DNA from 2 places in the Photobacterium leiognathi genome. Region 2 is predicted to be linked to the other one. Evidence: riboswitches for the same ligand, from Rfam matches in the RefSeq annotation. Region 2 holds a riboswitch; the other holds the start of a gene.

Region 1 (8,182 bases), 850 kb from region 2:
TAAACGCGTAGTGATAGGTTCAACCGCAGTTAAACAGCCAGAAATGGTAAAAGGTTGGATGGAAAAATACGGTGCTGAGCACATTGTATTGGCACTGGATATCAATATTGATGACGACGGTAACCGCATTGTTGCTGTCTCTGGTTGGCAAGAAGATTCAGGCGTCACTATTGAAGCCCTACTCGACGATTTTCTAAAAGTGGGTTTAAAACACGTGCTGTGTACTGACATTTCTCGCGATGGCACATTAGCTGGCTCGAATGTCGAGCTGTATGTCGATCTTTGTCGTCAATATCCACAAGTACAATTTCAATCATCTGGCGGCATTGGCTCGCTGGATGATATTTCGGCATTAAAAGGCTCAGGCGTAGCTGGTGTGATTGTCGGTCGTGCCCTACTTGACGGCAAATTTACTGCCAAGCAAGCCTTTACATGCTGGAACAATTAAGGAGACCACAATGTTAGCTAAACGTATTATTCCTTGTTTAGACGTACGTGATGGTCAGGTTGTAAAAGGCGTCCAATTTCGTAACCACGAAATCATTGGCGACATTGTACCGCTAGCCAAACGTTACGCTGAAGAAGGCGCAGATGAACTGGTTTTCTACGATATTACCGCATCAAGTGACGGTCGTGTTGTTGATAAAAGCTGGGTTTCTCGCGTTGCAGAAGTGATTGATATTCCATTCTGTGTGGCAGGTGGTATTAAATCAGCCGACGATGCGAGCCGTATTCTTCAATTTGGTGCAGATAAAGTTTCTATCAATTCACCAGCTCTGGCAGATCCAACATTAATCACTACACTGGCGGATAAGTTCGGTGTGCAATGTATTGTGGTCGGTATTGATTCCTATTTTGACGCTGAAACAGGTCAATATCAGGTATATCAATTTACAGGAGATGAAAGCCGCACCAAAGCAACCCAATGGCAAACACGTGATTGGGTTGAAGAAGTTCAACGTCGTGGCGCTGGTGAAATCGTACTGAACATGATGAATCAAGATGGCGTCCGTAATGGTTACGACTTAGAACAACTCAACATGGTACGCAGTATATGTAATGTACCTTTGATTGCTTCTGGTGGTGCAGGCGAAATGCAACACTTTAGCGATGCCTTTAAGCTTGCGAATGTTGATGGTGCTTTAGCGGCCTCTGTTTTCCATAAACAAATCATCAATATTGGTGAGTTAAAGCAATTTCTGAAAACGCAAAATGTGGAGATCCGACTATGAGTTTATTAACCAACATCAATTGGGAAAAAGTAGCCGGACTGATCCCTGCTATTGTTCAAGATAATGCCAGTGGTCAAGTGCTAATGCTTGGCTACATGAACGAAGATGCTCTTCAAAAGACACTTGATACCAAGCAAGTAACCTTCTGGTCTCGCACCAAAGAGCGCCTGTGGACCAAAGGTGAAACATCAGGCAACGTGCTGCAACTTAAAAGTATTCAGCTGGATTGTGACCAAGACACCTTATTAGTACAAGTCGATCCGATTGGTCCAACTTGCCACTTAAACACAACCACCTGTTTTGATTCTGATGAAAGCGGTGCCCAACCACCATCACTGGTCTTCCTTCATCAACTTGAGCAGCTCTTGGCGAGTCGTAAAGGTGCAGATCCTGAGTCTTCCTACACAGCGAGCCTCTACGCCCGTGGCACCAAGCGTATTTCGCAAAAAGTGGGCGAAGAAGGCGTTGAAGTCGCGCTTGCGGCAACGTCGGGTGACAAGGCGGAATTAGTATGTGAATCAGCGGATTTGATCTATCACCTACTTGTACTGCTTCAAGATCAAGGTTTATCGTTGTTAGATGTGACCAATAAACTGCAAGAACGTCACAATAAGCAATAATTCAAGAGTCAGTTACTATGAAAAAGCCAGCTAAATAAGCCTGTCTCTTATACACAAATCCCTAAGCCAATGCTTGGGGATTTTTTTGAACTAATTTTATGTTTCATGATCTGATCATCTAAGCAATGATAAGGATGATTATGATGACCTATATAGAACCAACGCTTTGGGCTCAAAAACAATTCGGTCAAGCCGATCTTAATGACCTAAGACGCACTCAAAGACTCGTTGCTCTAGCTACCTCTCTCTGGTATCCCTATCTCAAAACTCATCATCTCCCCAGCCGATATGGAAGGGGCTTATCGCTTTATTCGTAATGACCAAATCAAAGCAGAAGATATTGCAGAAGCTGGATTCTATGTCACAGCACAAGAAGCTTTAGAGCAACAAACACTGCTTGCATTGGAAGATACCACTTCTCTAAGTTACTCACATCACAGCATACAAGATACACTCGGGCATTCCAATCAAGGTAATCGACACCGAGCAATGTTCGTTCATTCAACATTGCTTTTTGCTCCCGAAACTCACACTGTAGTTGGTTTAATCGAACAACAACGCTGGACCCGAGATATTGAAAAACGTGGTCAAAGACACCAGCAACTCGACCATACAAAGAAAAAGAAAGTTATAAATGGGAACAAGCATCTCGCCATGTTGCAGAGCGACTAGGCGAGAAAATGTCAGAGGTTATTTCTGTATGTGATAGAGAAGCCGATTTATTCGAGTACCTCACTTACAAGCACGAGCAACAACAACGATTTATCGTTCGCTCAATGCAAAGTCGCTGTATCGAGGAGCATGATAATCGTCTTTATGACTACGCTTCCAAGTTGTTATCAGCATGAAGCAAAGAGCTAAAAATACCGCAAAAAGGCGGTCGTAAGTCTCGCACGGCTCATCTAGACATCAAATATGCTCCCGTGACACTTAAGTCTCCCGCTAATAAAAAAGAGTTCGATAATATCTCTCTCTACTATGTTGGATGTATAGAGCAAGGTGAGAGTGACGACAAGCTCGCATGGCATTTACTGACATCAGAGCCTGTAACGAACAAAGAGGAAGCACTTAACATCGTCAGTTATTATGAGCGTCGTTGGCTGATAGAAGATTTTCACAAGGTTTGGAAAAGTGAAGGCACGCAAGTTGAACAACTGAGAATGCAAAGTAAAGATAACTTAGAAAGGCTCAGTGTTATTTTGGCATTTATTGCTACTCGTTTACTCCAGTTAAGATTTATGAACGAATCTAAAGAGTTATCTAGTAGCTGTTGTGAACGGGTGTTAAAAGGTAAAGCGTGGAAGCTTATGTGGTTAAAATTGGAGAAGAAAAAGCTGCCCAAAGAAGCACCAAATATATCGTGGGCTTACAAAAGTATTGCACGGTTAGGTGGTTGGAAAGATACCAAGCGGACGGGTCGCGCTTCTGTAAAGACATTATGGCAAGGATGGTTTAGGTTACAAACCATCCTTGAAGGATATGAACTAGCTAAGTCTCTTGAACACAATGACTTGTGATCAAGAGACAGGCTAAATAAGCTGGCTTTTTGTTTCGCAATAATTACGTATTACTGGATTAAATAAAGAAGACTATCCCTATTCATCATTAAATAATTAACGACCTAATGCTTCTTTATAATGTAATCGGCATACAGATACATAACGATCGTTACCACCAATTTCAACTTGATCACCATCAGCAATAGCACGACCGGTTTCATCTTGACGGATCACCATGTTTGCCTTGCGACCACAGTGACAAATTGTTTTTAGTTCAACTAACTTATCAGCCCACGATAATAAGTAACGACTACCTTCAAAAAGCTCCCCTAAGAAGTCTGTACGTAAGCCGTAACATAAAACTGGAATATCGAGTTTATCGACCACTTCCGTTAATTGATAAACCTGCGCTTTAGATAAGAACTGGCACTCATCAATTAATACACAGTCAATTTTACCTTTATTCGATAATGCTTTTACTCGCTCGAATAAATCATCTTCTAAATTAAATAGCTCAGCTTCTTCTTCTAAACCAATACGAGAAGTCACTTTACCCACACCATAACGGTTATCGATAGCAGCGGTGAAAATAAGCGGCGTCATGCCTCTTTCACGGTAATTAAACGAAGATTGCAATAATGTGGTCGATTTCCCTGCATTCATTGCAGAGTAATAGAAATACATCTGGGCCATGAGAATTCCCTAGTAATACGATTGCTTTAAAAAAACTGCGCCGATGCTACAGAAATTCACTCATAATGAAAAGTGATAGACTTAACAACTACACATTAGTTACAAAAAAGCCCATAACATTGTATGGGCTTTCACTACATCGTATTAAAAATCAGCTTTTCACTATTGGTTGATAGGTTCGACGAGACAACCACGCAAAGAACACACATACCATAATGAATGTAGTAATCGCTGCAATAAACGCAACAGGTAATGAATCGGTCATCCCCAATACCAAATAGCCAATCATAGAGACAAAAGCAACCGACATCGCATATGGCAATTGCGTTGCTACGTGATCAATGTGGTGACAACGTGCCCCTGTTGACGACAAAATGGTGGTATCTGAAATCGGCGAACAGTGATCACCAAATACGGAGCCTGCTAATACGCCTGCTAACATTGGTAGCATTAACGCAATATCTGTAGCGCCAGCTAAATCCCCTGCAATCGGTAACATGATACCAAACGTACCCCATGATGTTCCTGTCGAGAATGCCATTGCACCCGATAAGATAAATAGGATCATAGGTAATAACATTGGGCTAATATTGCCTTGAACTAAGGTCGATAAATAACGACCTGTATTCATATCACCAATAACGCTACCGATCGCCCAAGCAAATAATAAAATTAAAATCGCTCCGAACATGGATTTAGCACCAATCCATAATGTTCGAGCAATTTCTTTAAACACAATACGCTGACGGAACACTGGAATAATCGCAGCAACAAGACCAAATAAACCACCTAAACAAAGTGATTTACCCACATCAGTATTTTCAAATGCGCCAAGAATAGCAAAAGATTTACCGTCTGCTGCAAGTGCTTGATAGCCTGTGAAAATCATAAAGAAGAAAGTAGCGGCAATCAGAATAATAATAGGCCACACTAAATCGCCGACTTTACCTTTCTCACTCTCCGTTATTTCTAATTCTTCGGTGAGATCTTTTGCTTGCTCATCAACATCACCGCCCTCATCAAAGCCACGACCATGCATGGCGGCCATCTCATGCTTTTTCATTGGTCCAATATCCCACTGGAACCAAGACACAACAAACACCATAGCTAAAGCAAAGATCGCATAGAAGTTCATTGGCGCTAGCGTTAAGAATGCACTTAGTGGCGTGTACTCAGTTACTCCGTGGGTAACTAAAATGCCACCAATTAAAGTAATAATATAAGCACCCCAGCTTGATGCTGGCATCAATACACACATCGGCGCTGCCGTTGAATCTAATATATAAGCAAGCTTAGAGCGTGAGATATAAAAACGATCGGTTACTGGTCGTGAAATAGAACCGACCGCTAAGCTATTAAAGTAATCATCAACAAAAATAAACACGCCTAAAAAAGCAGCTAGTAACTTGGCACCACGTTTACTTTTGATTTTTGTTTGTGCCCATTCTGCAAACGCACGTGTACCACCGGACAAGGTTAACAGTGCTGTCATCATCCCTAATATAATGAGGAATAATACAATACTCATGTTCCAGGTGTTTACCCCACCATCAGAAATGAATAAGCCTTTTATTGTTCCTCCTAAATAAGAAGCAGAATGATTAAATGAAAAATCATTTAAATAAAGAGCCCCTAATAATATACCTGCGCCAAGTGAAAGTAACACGCGACGAGAAAGTATCGCGAGCACCAGCGCAACTACAGGAGGAATGATTGATACTAATGAATGGGAATAATCGACTAAATTCATGATCTCAACGACAACCGAATTAGGTGGGAGATCTACTGTAGGAGATGGCTATCACCATATATGAAGAGCCTCTTAAAGCTCCCTTCGTCACAGTAGCGCTCCATAGTTAATATGATGTATACACTATGGCAGTGTTACACTTATTCAATGCAACCCCAGTAAGATGATTCGATGTCACGCTTACTTCGGCATTAGCTCCTTTCATTAACCCTCATCGGTTTCACCCTCTTGCTAATTACTGTTAGATAATGCACCTCTACCTTACAATAAGGATGCGAACATTCTACGTAATGTTTCATCATTTGCAACAACATCACAGAAAAGTTTTAACATCTCACAATGAATAACATTGCTTTCATAAATAAATTTTATTCAATTATAGCAACGAAGATGAAATATTATGAACTAAAGCGCATGAGCTGTTTCATTTTGTAACTATTTAACGAGCAATTTATCTTTTTCACTCTATTCTTTTATTTATAAATAGGATTGTTGTTTTAATTAACTATTAAGGGAAATAACGATTAAAGTGTTTTGACATAAAGAATAAAAGTATTACTATTGTAATAAATGATTCGACACTGCTATTATTATTTACAGTTAGTTAAAAATAACAGGAAATATAAAAATGTCTGATGCAATGAAAGCACTTTTAAACCTTCGTAGTCTTCGTGCGCTTTCTCGTGAATATACTCTAGAGCAACTAGAAGAAGCACTTGAGAAATTAACTACCGTTGTTCAAGAACGTGCTGAAGCTGAAGCTGCAGAACAAGCTAAAGAAAATGAGCGTAATGAAAAACTAGCTCAATACCGTGAAATGCTATTAGCTGATGGCATCGACCCAGAAGAATTATTAGCTAGCCTTTCTAAAGCACCAAAAGCAAAACGTGCTGCACGTCCTGCTAAATATAAGTTCATCGACGAAAACGGTGAAGAAAAAACATGGACAGGCCAAGGTCGTACGCCAAGCGCACTTAAGAAAGCACTAGATGAAGGTAAATCTTTAGAAGATTTCGAAATCTAATTCGCTAAAAGCATTACTGAAAAGCCCAACCTCGTTGGGCTTTTTTTATACTTGTTAAAAGCATCTATATCTCGCCTCCCCAAATATAAATAGTCTAAAGGTATAAGTTACCTTTCCCTTATTTTCCATTTTAATACCCAAACCAACATCAACAATAAAAAAGCCAGACAAACATGCCTGGCTTTTAATACATTTAACATGACAATGAAATTAACTTAGATCAATAAATCTTATCTGCTAAATGGCTTACTGCTAATGCAAAATAGTGAGATCGGTTCCATTTCATTAGCGTTTGGTAATTACCGTAAACAAGATACGCACGACCATGATTATCATCAGGTTGAACTAACCACGCTTCAATGTCTTCTTGTGGTAAGTTAGCACCCGATAAGGTACGAACCCCTAATGCTTGCCACTGTGCTAGCGTTTTTCCTTTATCCGCATCAGTACCTTTTAAACTGTCAGATAATGATGATGGGATTTGCACTTGGCGTCCCCAAGTATATTTATCATTCCAGCCAGACTTCTTCAGGTAATTCGCAGCAGAAGCAAATACATCTGCTTTTGTATTCCAGATATCCGCTTTACCGTCATTATTTCCATCAACAGCGAAAGTTAAATAAGAGGTTGGCATAAATTGACACTGACCCATTGCGCCAGCCCACGAACCTCTCATCTCATCAATAGTAATGTGACCTTCTTGAAGAATTTGTAATGCCGCCATAACTTGTTTACGGAATAACTCTTCACGACGACCTTCATAAGCCAATGTCGTTAATGCTTCCACAACATGGTAATTACCTTGTAATTTACCAAAGTTACTTTCAACACCCCACAACGCAACAATAAAGCGAGGCTGAACACCATATTTTTTACCAATGCGATCTAAGGTCTCTTTATTCTCATGATATAAACGACGTGCTTGTTTTACTTTCCAATCAGGCACAGCACGTGGAATATATTGATCTAAAGTTAATTTTTTTTCAGGCTGATTCTTGTCTGCTTTTACTGCGCGGTGCGTAAAAGTAATACCATCAAAAGCAGAATCTAAAATAGGTTCAGATATACCTTTTGAACGTGCTTCAGCTTTTAATTTATTTATGTATGCGTTAAATCCTTCATCAGCAGCAAAAGCTGTTGAGGAAATCCCTAATCCTAAGGCCACAACGGCCGATATTAAACGCTTATGCATAATAACCTTAATTAACTCTGCTAGCTTTGTCGGCTTTATATTGATCCAATAAGTTAGTCACTGGCGGTGGAACTTGAAGATAAAATCCAACCGTATTTAATGCCTCTTTCACTTTTTCAACATCGGCCAATGCTAACTTTCTACCATCAAGCTTTAACACCATAACAAATTG
Region 2 (8,182 bases):
AGGGCCAGATTTAACCAATCTTGGGCGTAAATATTCAGATCAATGGCATATTATTCATCTGCGTAATCCTCGTGATGTAGTACCAACATCGATCATGCCGTCTTATCCGTGGTTATTTGAGCAAGTATTAGATGGTGAAGACATTGAAGCTAAGCTCACAGCCCTACGCACTTTAGGTGTGCCCTATAGTGACAAAGAAATTCGCCAAGCGAGATTAGAGGTGAAAGGTAAAACCAAAGCACAAGCATTAATCGCCTACTTGCAAAGCTTGGGACAAGATCAAGGAGTACGACCATGAGTGCTTTTTGGAGTAGTTGGGTCATAATCTTAACGCTGATTTTTTTAGCGTTCATGACTGCAGTCGTTGTGGTGTATTGGAAAAAGAACCACTCAGCCAATGCAAACCGAACTGTTGAGAGCTTTGATGGGATAGATGAAAACGACGCGGCTGTACCCAGTCTGCTGCTTTTATCCTATCTTGCTGCGTTCATTATTGCTGCGGTTTTCTTAGTGCTTTATCCCGGCATGGGAAATTGGCAAGGATTAATGAAATGGCAGTCTACCAGCGAAGCAGAATCTACCGCTCCGACTTCACTGCAGGCACAAATCGCTCAACTGGGTGGAGATAACTTAAGTTATAAAGATTTGAGTAAATCCCCTGAAATCGTCAATGCTGGCCTCGCTTTATTTCAAACCCATTGCGCCGCCTGTCATTTAAATCAAGCCCAAGGACAACTACATTTTCCCAATTTAAGCGATACAGTTTGGCTATATGGCGGCAGTGACGAAGCGATCCATCATTCCATTGTTCACGGCCGTAATGGTGTCATGGCTAGGTTGGAAAGATATTCTAACCGAAGAAGAAATTGAGCATGTTTCCTCTTATGTCGCTTCACTTGAAAAAAATCGCATTATTGCTGAGCCTACTATTAACCTTGAACTCGGTAAAACCGTATTTGATGCAAACTGTACCGCTTGTCATGGCAGTGATGCAAAAGGTAATCAAGCTTTAGGTGCGCCGAATCTCACCGATAATATTTGGCTTCATGACGGCAGTATTGAAGGCATTAATGCCACCGTCACATATGGCTTAAATAACGTTATGCCCGCTTTTGAAAACCAACTCACTGATGATGAAATTCAAGCTCTAGGGGCTTATATACGTCATCAAGGTAATGAGCAACAAAACAAACTTGCAGAGCTCGATCAAGATATGGTCAGTAAAGGACAGTATCTAGCCTACGCAGGTGACTGTATTGCTTGCCATACAGGTGAAGGTGGTGAACCTTTTGGTGGTGGTTTAGGTTTCTTAACTCCGTTTGGTACGCTTTATTCAACCAATATTTCAGCTCACCCTACCTATGGTATTGGTGATTACACCTATGAGGAGTTTTACGACGCACTACACAAAGGAAAAGGGAAACACGGTTATTTATACCCTGCAATGCCTTACTCGTCTTATCAATATGTCACCGATGAAGATACTCAAGCGTTATGGGCGTATATGCAATCGCTTAACTTTGTAAACACCCGTAATCAAGAGAATAAGATGATGTTTCCAAGTAACATTCGTTTGGGGCTATTAGGCTGGAATATTGCTTTCTTAAACACTGCACCACTGGAATACCCCGATGATATGACCGAGCAATGGAAGCGTGGTAAATACCTCACCATGGGATTAGGTCACTGTTCGGAATGTCATACACCACGTAACGTAGCGCAAGCCTTGATCGAAAAAGAGCTATTCCAAGGTAATTTAATTGATGGTTGGAAAGCTCCTGATATTACTGCAACAGAGCTTTATCAAGACCGTTGGGATGTGAAAACTTTAACGGATTTTTTAAAAACGGGTCATTCCGATAAAGGAACCGCATTTGGTGGTATGGCGGAAGTGGTACAAAACAGTACTCGCTTCTTAACAGAGAAAGACGTCGCAGCCATTGCGGAATACTTGATCACTGGTGATAAATATAACGAGTTAGATAGCTCGGTTCCTCAGCTTAACCCTCCAGGGTTTGGTGATTTAGTGCCAGCCGATGTTGATATTCAAACCGTTGAGCTAAAACCGTTAAGTAGCGACGATCCTGAAAACGAAGCCAAACTCTATGGTTTGTATGTTCAAACCTGTGGTGCATGTCATGGTAAAGACGGGAAAGGCCGAAAAGGTATCGCCCCTACACTGCTTAATAACGGGATAATTATGCACAGTGATCCTTACGATACTATTGCCGTTACTATTCGTGGTTTATCGCCAAACTTTATGGAGCAAGACACCAATTTCATGCCAATGAGTAGCTTTAACTCAGTGATCAGTGACGCTAACTTGGCAAAACTGATCAGCTTTGTTCGTGCGAAATTAGGTGATCGTACAGTGCCAGTTACCCCGCAAGAAGTTTCTGATGTGCGTAAGGCATTAGTTGAAGGTGGTTACGCTGGAAATATTCACAGCATGACACTACCAGAAGCTAATGAGCCAAATAGTTTTACGGAATAAGCGGATATCTAAACAGTGTACAGTTTCATTATCTGCTTAACATTCCATCAACAGTAATAACTTTTACAATTTTTATGCAATTTTTCACTGTTTTATATTGCCTCTGTAAAATTTATAAGTATCATCAAATTTCAATCCTTTGAGTAGAGGCGCGCTGCCTATTAGTATCCAGATGGAGGGTGACACCTAAGAAGTCTGGGGAAAGGAGTCGGCGCCGAAGTCATTGTTGTGTCATCAACAGTGGCTGGGTCTGCATTAAATAAGTGCAGAACTGCCATAGTTTACGTAGTCTATGGAGCGCTACCCTAAGGGATACGACGAAGTATTTTTTCTACAGAAATCTGTTTCTCTATCCTTTCGGTAGATCTCCACCTAATATAGGTGTTTAAGAGATCCATGAATCTAGTTCAATATTCTGACTCCCTTTTATCAGTCGTTCCGGCATTACTTGCTGTTATTTTAGCTATCGCCACTCGTCGCGTATTGCTATCACTTGGTCTTGGCATTGTTGCTGGCGCAATCCTTCTTAATGATTACAACCCTTTAGCTGCGCTAAAATACATTGTTCATCAAGTCGTTGGTCTTATTTGGTCTGACGGTGCGGTAAATAGTGGCAACGTGAATATGATCATCTTCATGTTGTTACTAGGCGGTTTGATCAGCCTAATGACAGCAACAGGTGCAACCCGTGCATTTGCTGAATGGGGTTACCGCCGTTGTAAAGATCGCCGCAGTGCAAACATGCTAACAAGCCTAATGGTTTTTGCTTTCTTTATTGATGACTTCTTCCACAGCTTGTCTGTAGGTCCTATTTGTCGTCCTGTGACTGACCGTTTCAACATTTCACGTGCGAAACTGGCATACCTACTGGACTCAACTGCAGCGCCTGTTTGTGTCATTACACCTATTTCATCTTGGGGCGCATACATTATTGCAATCCTTGGCGGTATCCTAGCAACGAACCATATTACTGATATCAGCGCGATTTCATTATTCGTTCAAATGATCCCAATGAACCTATACGCGGTGTTCACACTGCTTATGGTTATCGTGGTTATCTTCTTCCAACTAAACATTGGTCCAATGCGTCAACACGAAGCATGGGCAGAAGAAGGTAAACTATGGGACGAATCAAAAGGTCACCCTAAAGGTCTAGAGATCACAACAGAATCTTCAGGCAAAGGCACGATGATCGACATGGTACTGCCGATCCTAACGTTAACAGTATCAAGTGTTATCTTTATGGTGATCAGCGGTGCAGACGTTCTAGCCTCTCGCGGTGAAGCATTTAGCCTAATTAAATCACTTGAACACACTGATTTAGGTTCATCACTGGTCAACGCCTCACTATGTAGCCTTGCTGTTTCAATGGTATTAGCACTTCGCTTAAAGCTATCACTAAAAACATGGCTAACAGCAGCACCACAAGGTATTCAAGCAATGATGCCTGCGATCGTTATCCTAATGTTCGCATGGACTATCGGTACTGTAGTAAGTGACATGAAAACTGGTCTGTACCTAGCTTCATTAACGAAAGGTGGCTTCCCTACTGAACTACTACCTGCATTAGTATTCGTTCTATCTTGCGCAATGTCTTTCGCGACAGGTACAAGCTGGGGTACGTTCGGTATCATGTTGCCACTAGCGGGTGATATGGCGGTAGCAAGTGATGCTCACCTACTAATGCCTATGCTTTCTGCGGTACTTGCTGGCTCTGTATTTGGCGACCACAGCTCACCAATTTCAAGCACAAGTATTCTGTCGGCAACTGGTGCTGGTAGCCACCACATGGATCACGTGATGACTCAGCTTCCTTACGCTGTAACAGTGGCATTCGGTGCATTATTAGGTTACTTAACCATGGGTATTATGTCGTCAACTATCGCTGGTATCGGCGTAAGTGCACTATGGTTCCTAGCATGTTGTACTATCCACCTTCGTCGTCACAGAAAATACCAACAAGCGGTAACAGCATAAGCTAACTGTCTAAATTCATAATAAATGAGATAACTCCCCGTTCGTTTTATCCTGTAATTGCTTTATGCTTAGGGTTAAACAACGGGGATTTTTTACATCAAATTTAGGAAAGAAACATGGAATACTTACACACAATGATCCGCGTGAGCAACCTAGATGCATCACTGGACTTTTACTGTAATAAGTTAGGATTGGTTGAAGTTAACCGTAAAGAAAGTGAGCGTGGACGCTTTACCCTTGTGTTCCTTGCAGCACCAAGCCAAGCGGAAGCAGCAAAAGAGACCAAATCACCGTTGCTTGAACTGACTTACAATTGGGATCCTGAAGAGTACACTGGCGGTCGTAATTTTGGACACTTAGCGTTTACAGTTGAGAACATTTACGAGTTATGTGCGCGCCTACAAGATAACGGGGTTGTTATCAATCGCCTACCACGTGATGGACACATGGCATTCGTTCGCTCACCTGATGGTATTTCTATTGAATTACTGCAAAAAGGTGATGCACTTGAAGCGCAAGAGCCTTGGGCATCAATGCAAAACCAAGGCGAATGGTAATAAGCGATTCTTGCTACTTGTCAGTGCAAGAGTGCTGGCAAGTAGCTTTTCAAGAAGTGAGGAAATTAAGCTATAGAACAATAATGCCTAGCTGACTTAATAACTGCTCTTGTTGCCAATCACAAATTTTCACTCCTTGTAGATTCACGCGTCGAATATCAACCCCTTCTAAATCCACATGACAAAGATCTGCCCCTTCAAACATACATTGCTGCCAATGTTCAGAAGAAAACTCACCTCGGCTAAGATCAGAGCCTTTCAAAGAAGTGGCTAATAAATTTGCCCCATTCCAACGATTTTCAAACAGCTCGCATTGCTCCAGTTTTACATCTTCAAAGTTGCTATAGCTTAAGTTACAGCCCGTAATATATGCTGAACTAAAGAAGGTATTTTGAGTGATGTAGTTGGAGAACGACGCATACTGAAAATCGGCTCCCTGCAAGTTTGAGCCTCGCATTTCAATGCCAAAGCACTGCGCATGACGAAAATTCGCCATTGATAAATTACAGTTTTTAAAGCTGGCATCTTTGAGTTTAGCGTAGGAAAAATTAGCACCCTGCTCATCACCAGCTTCAATAAAACTACAGCCAATAAAGCTTGCTTCTAACAAATTAGCTCGTGAAAAATCACAGCGATAAAACTGGCAGTTTTCAAAAATTGCTTCAGACAAATCTTGACCAGAAAAACACTCAGACTGATAACATTTACCTACAACATGCATAATTTCTATTTATTCCTTAGATAAAAAAACGCTGTTATTGATTACTCAATAACAGCGTTTCGATTTTACATTAAAGCAAACAAGCTAATTAGTTAGGTACATCACAGTTAGACACTGCAGATGGTACTTGTTTAATTTCTTTAACTTGGTAAGTGTTTTGTAGGCTACGGAACACTTTAGCACTGTAGTAATCACCATTATCAATGCTGAAAGTAATAAGGTAATTCATACCTGCAACCACTTGCTGACGCACTTCGTAAATTTTACCTAGCTGATGATCACCTGAAATTTCTTTCACAGCTTCTTTTGCAGCTTGTTCTACTTCAGGAGTGATTTTGCCTTGAGCCCAACCACCAGCAATTGCTTGAGTGAAATCACAACCTGTTTGCACATTTGCCTCTTCTTTTGTTTCGTTTTTTGCAGAGCTACACGCAACTAATACAATTGAACTTAAAGCGATCAGTAAAATTTTCTTTTTCATTTTCTTATCCTAAATACACAACCTTTCTATATATATGACCAGAAAATGTGACCAAACGCAAACAATTTTGTTTAAAACGTCATTTTATTGCTGAAAAAAGCCATAAATACAAATTTATTTGCATTTTAAATAACGTACTTTCTATATGACTCCTGATTAATATCCTCAATCTCTACTGTCACACAGATATCATTATGGAACATAGCTGCTACTTGATGGAGGATAACTTCAGCGAGATTATCTTTTTGCTTAGGATCCCTACCTGGCAGCACTCTTACCGTAATATGAACAAAAGGTTTCTCTGTTGTTCCCGTTCGATAAAACTCAAAAGGGATTGCACGTGTTTTGATGTCTTCTTCATCAAACAGACCTGAACTAAAAGTCGCATAATGGGTGGTTGCCATTAGTTCGTTAATATTGATATCAGTTTCAAGATCTTTGGCATACTCAATAATGCAATGCGGCACAACAACTCTCCTTTCCATTGATGTAATGTTTACACGAAAACACTAGCACATATAAAAACGAGAACTCATAGCAAGATCTGTTTTTTGATAAAAATCATTACTAACAACTGGGTTATTTTAGTTTCTGTGATTTATGCACGGGATCGGTAAAAAATAAGTTGTGACAATGTTACTCACGTTATTTTAAAACGTTAGCACCTTATCTGCGATTAACGTCCAGTGAGCTAAATCATCTAATGTACCTATTTCACAACCCTCAATCAGCAGTTCTTGTGATAAACCACGAGCACTACAGCATGTTTTACATAACGACACTTCACTCCCCTGTGCTAAGGCAATTTCAACCATTTGCTGAATATCATAACCTTCAACAGGATTTTGCTTATGCATTGCACACATCACAGCATCAGACATTAAGAACAGCTTAATTTGAGTGGATTGTTCTTCTTGCTCATTTAACTTAATCGCTAGACGTAACGCATTAAATGGACGCTCTGAACCATAAGGGGCATCATTAATAACAATTAAAATGGTTTGCATAACATACTCTTTCAAAAACCGGATCGATAAGAAAAAGATTGTCACACAAATATAGTGGGATTAATACAGCGTCTAATTCATTACTCCTCGTGAATAGCAATGAATAATTTAGTAATAGAGATCACATTTTAAGTGCTTTTCTCTTTAACGTGCGTTTACAAAACACTCTGTTAGCGCAAATAATTGTCGCAAATTCAATTTATATGCACATTCTGCTATTAACCGTTGAAATAATTTGGCACATTACCGCCTCAGTTGGTTTACTGCTTGATTTCCTCCAGCTGTCATGTGTTTAACTTCTAGCTAGAGATCATCAAATGAGCCATCGTCTCCAACTTACTCATGCCCCGTCAGTCCTGTTTTTATTTGGCCTTTCCGGTGCAGGTAAATCGTTCGTCGGTGATGTAATTGGCGATCACGATGATTGGTTTGTTTATCATGCTGATGATGATCTTACCGATGAAATGCTAGATGTTATTCACGCAAACCAACCATTCACTGAAGAAATGCGTGATAATTTTTTTGAACGCATTAGCAAAAAAGTAAACCAATTCCGTAGCCAATATTCTCGTGTTGTTGTCACTCAAGGCGCTTATAAAAAGAAGCATCGTGATTATCTACGTCAAACGATTAATGATATTGAATTGATTTACGTCACAGCGACAGATTCACTCATTCATCAACGTTTGGAATACCGTATTAACGGCATCTCTAATAAGAGTGCTGAAGCGATTAAACACATTTTTGAAGTACCAGACTCATCAGTTAAAACCATCTTTAACTATGAAGGTAAAACATCAATTATCGAACAGCTAAACAATTTTTATAGTGAGAAATTAATTGAAAGCAGTGAAACAATTTGCGAATAGTCATTAGATTAGCGTAATTTTACTGAAAGGTTTCTTTAATCCATATTTAATCTTTAATATTAAATAGTTCGTTCAT

What was found. A riboswitch is a leader RNA that binds a small molecule or an ion and turns the genes downstream of it on or off. The one in region 2 is predicted to bind lysine.
Region 1: another riboswitch for lysine. It lies ahead of Q7674_RS12040 (Na+/H+ antiporter NhaC family protein); the one in region 2 lies ahead of Q7674_RS15725 (Na+/H+ antiporter NhaC family protein).

The regions. Positions count from the first base shown of each region.
Region 1 covers NZ_CP131601.1:1,038,109-1,046,290, reverse strand. Annotated here, with positions in the region: gene hisA (1-(5-phosphoribosyl)-5-[(5-phosphoribosylamino)methylideneamino]imidazole-4-carboxamide isomerase) at 1-448, shown strand, start outside; gene hisF (imidazole glycerol phosphate synthase subunit HisF) at 459-1,232, shown strand; gene hisIE (bifunctional phosphoribosyl-AMP cyclohydrolase/phosphoribosyl-ATP diphosphatase HisIE) at 1,229-1,852, shown strand; partial or broken gene Q7674_RS12050 (IS4 family transposase) at 1,996-3,369, shown strand; gene Q7674_RS12045 (thymidine kinase) at 3,466-4,044, opposite strand; gene Q7674_RS12040 (Na+/H+ antiporter NhaC family protein) at 4,196-5,794, opposite strand; lysine riboswitch at 5,880-6,061, opposite strand; gene Q7674_RS12035 (H-NS family histone-like protein) at 6,423-6,818, shown strand; gene Q7674_RS12030 (lytic murein transglycosylase) at 7,039-8,010, opposite strand; gene Q7674_RS12025 (YcgL domain-containing protein) at 8,018-8,182, opposite strand, start outside.
Region 2 covers NZ_CP131601.1:1,883,725-1,891,906, forward strand. Annotated here, with positions in the region: gene ccoO (cytochrome-c oxidase, cbb3-type subunit II) at 1-298, shown strand, start outside; partial or broken gene ccoP (cytochrome-c oxidase, cbb3-type subunit III) at 295-2,494, shown strand; lysine riboswitch at 2,631-2,805, shown strand; gene Q7674_RS15725 (Na+/H+ antiporter NhaC family protein) at 2,891-4,471, shown strand; gene Q7674_RS15730 (VOC family protein) at 4,588-5,028, shown strand; gene Q7674_RS15735 (Qnr family pentapeptide repeat protein) at 5,099-5,749, opposite strand; gene Q7674_RS15740 (cystatin domain-containing protein) at 5,838-6,230, opposite strand; gene Q7674_RS15745 (5-carboxymethyl-2-hydroxymuconate Delta-isomerase) at 6,356-6,697, opposite strand; gene Q7674_RS15750 (DsrE/DsrF/TusD sulfur relay family protein) at 6,881-7,237, opposite strand; gene Q7674_RS15755 (adenylyl-sulfate kinase) at 7,555-8,106, shown strand.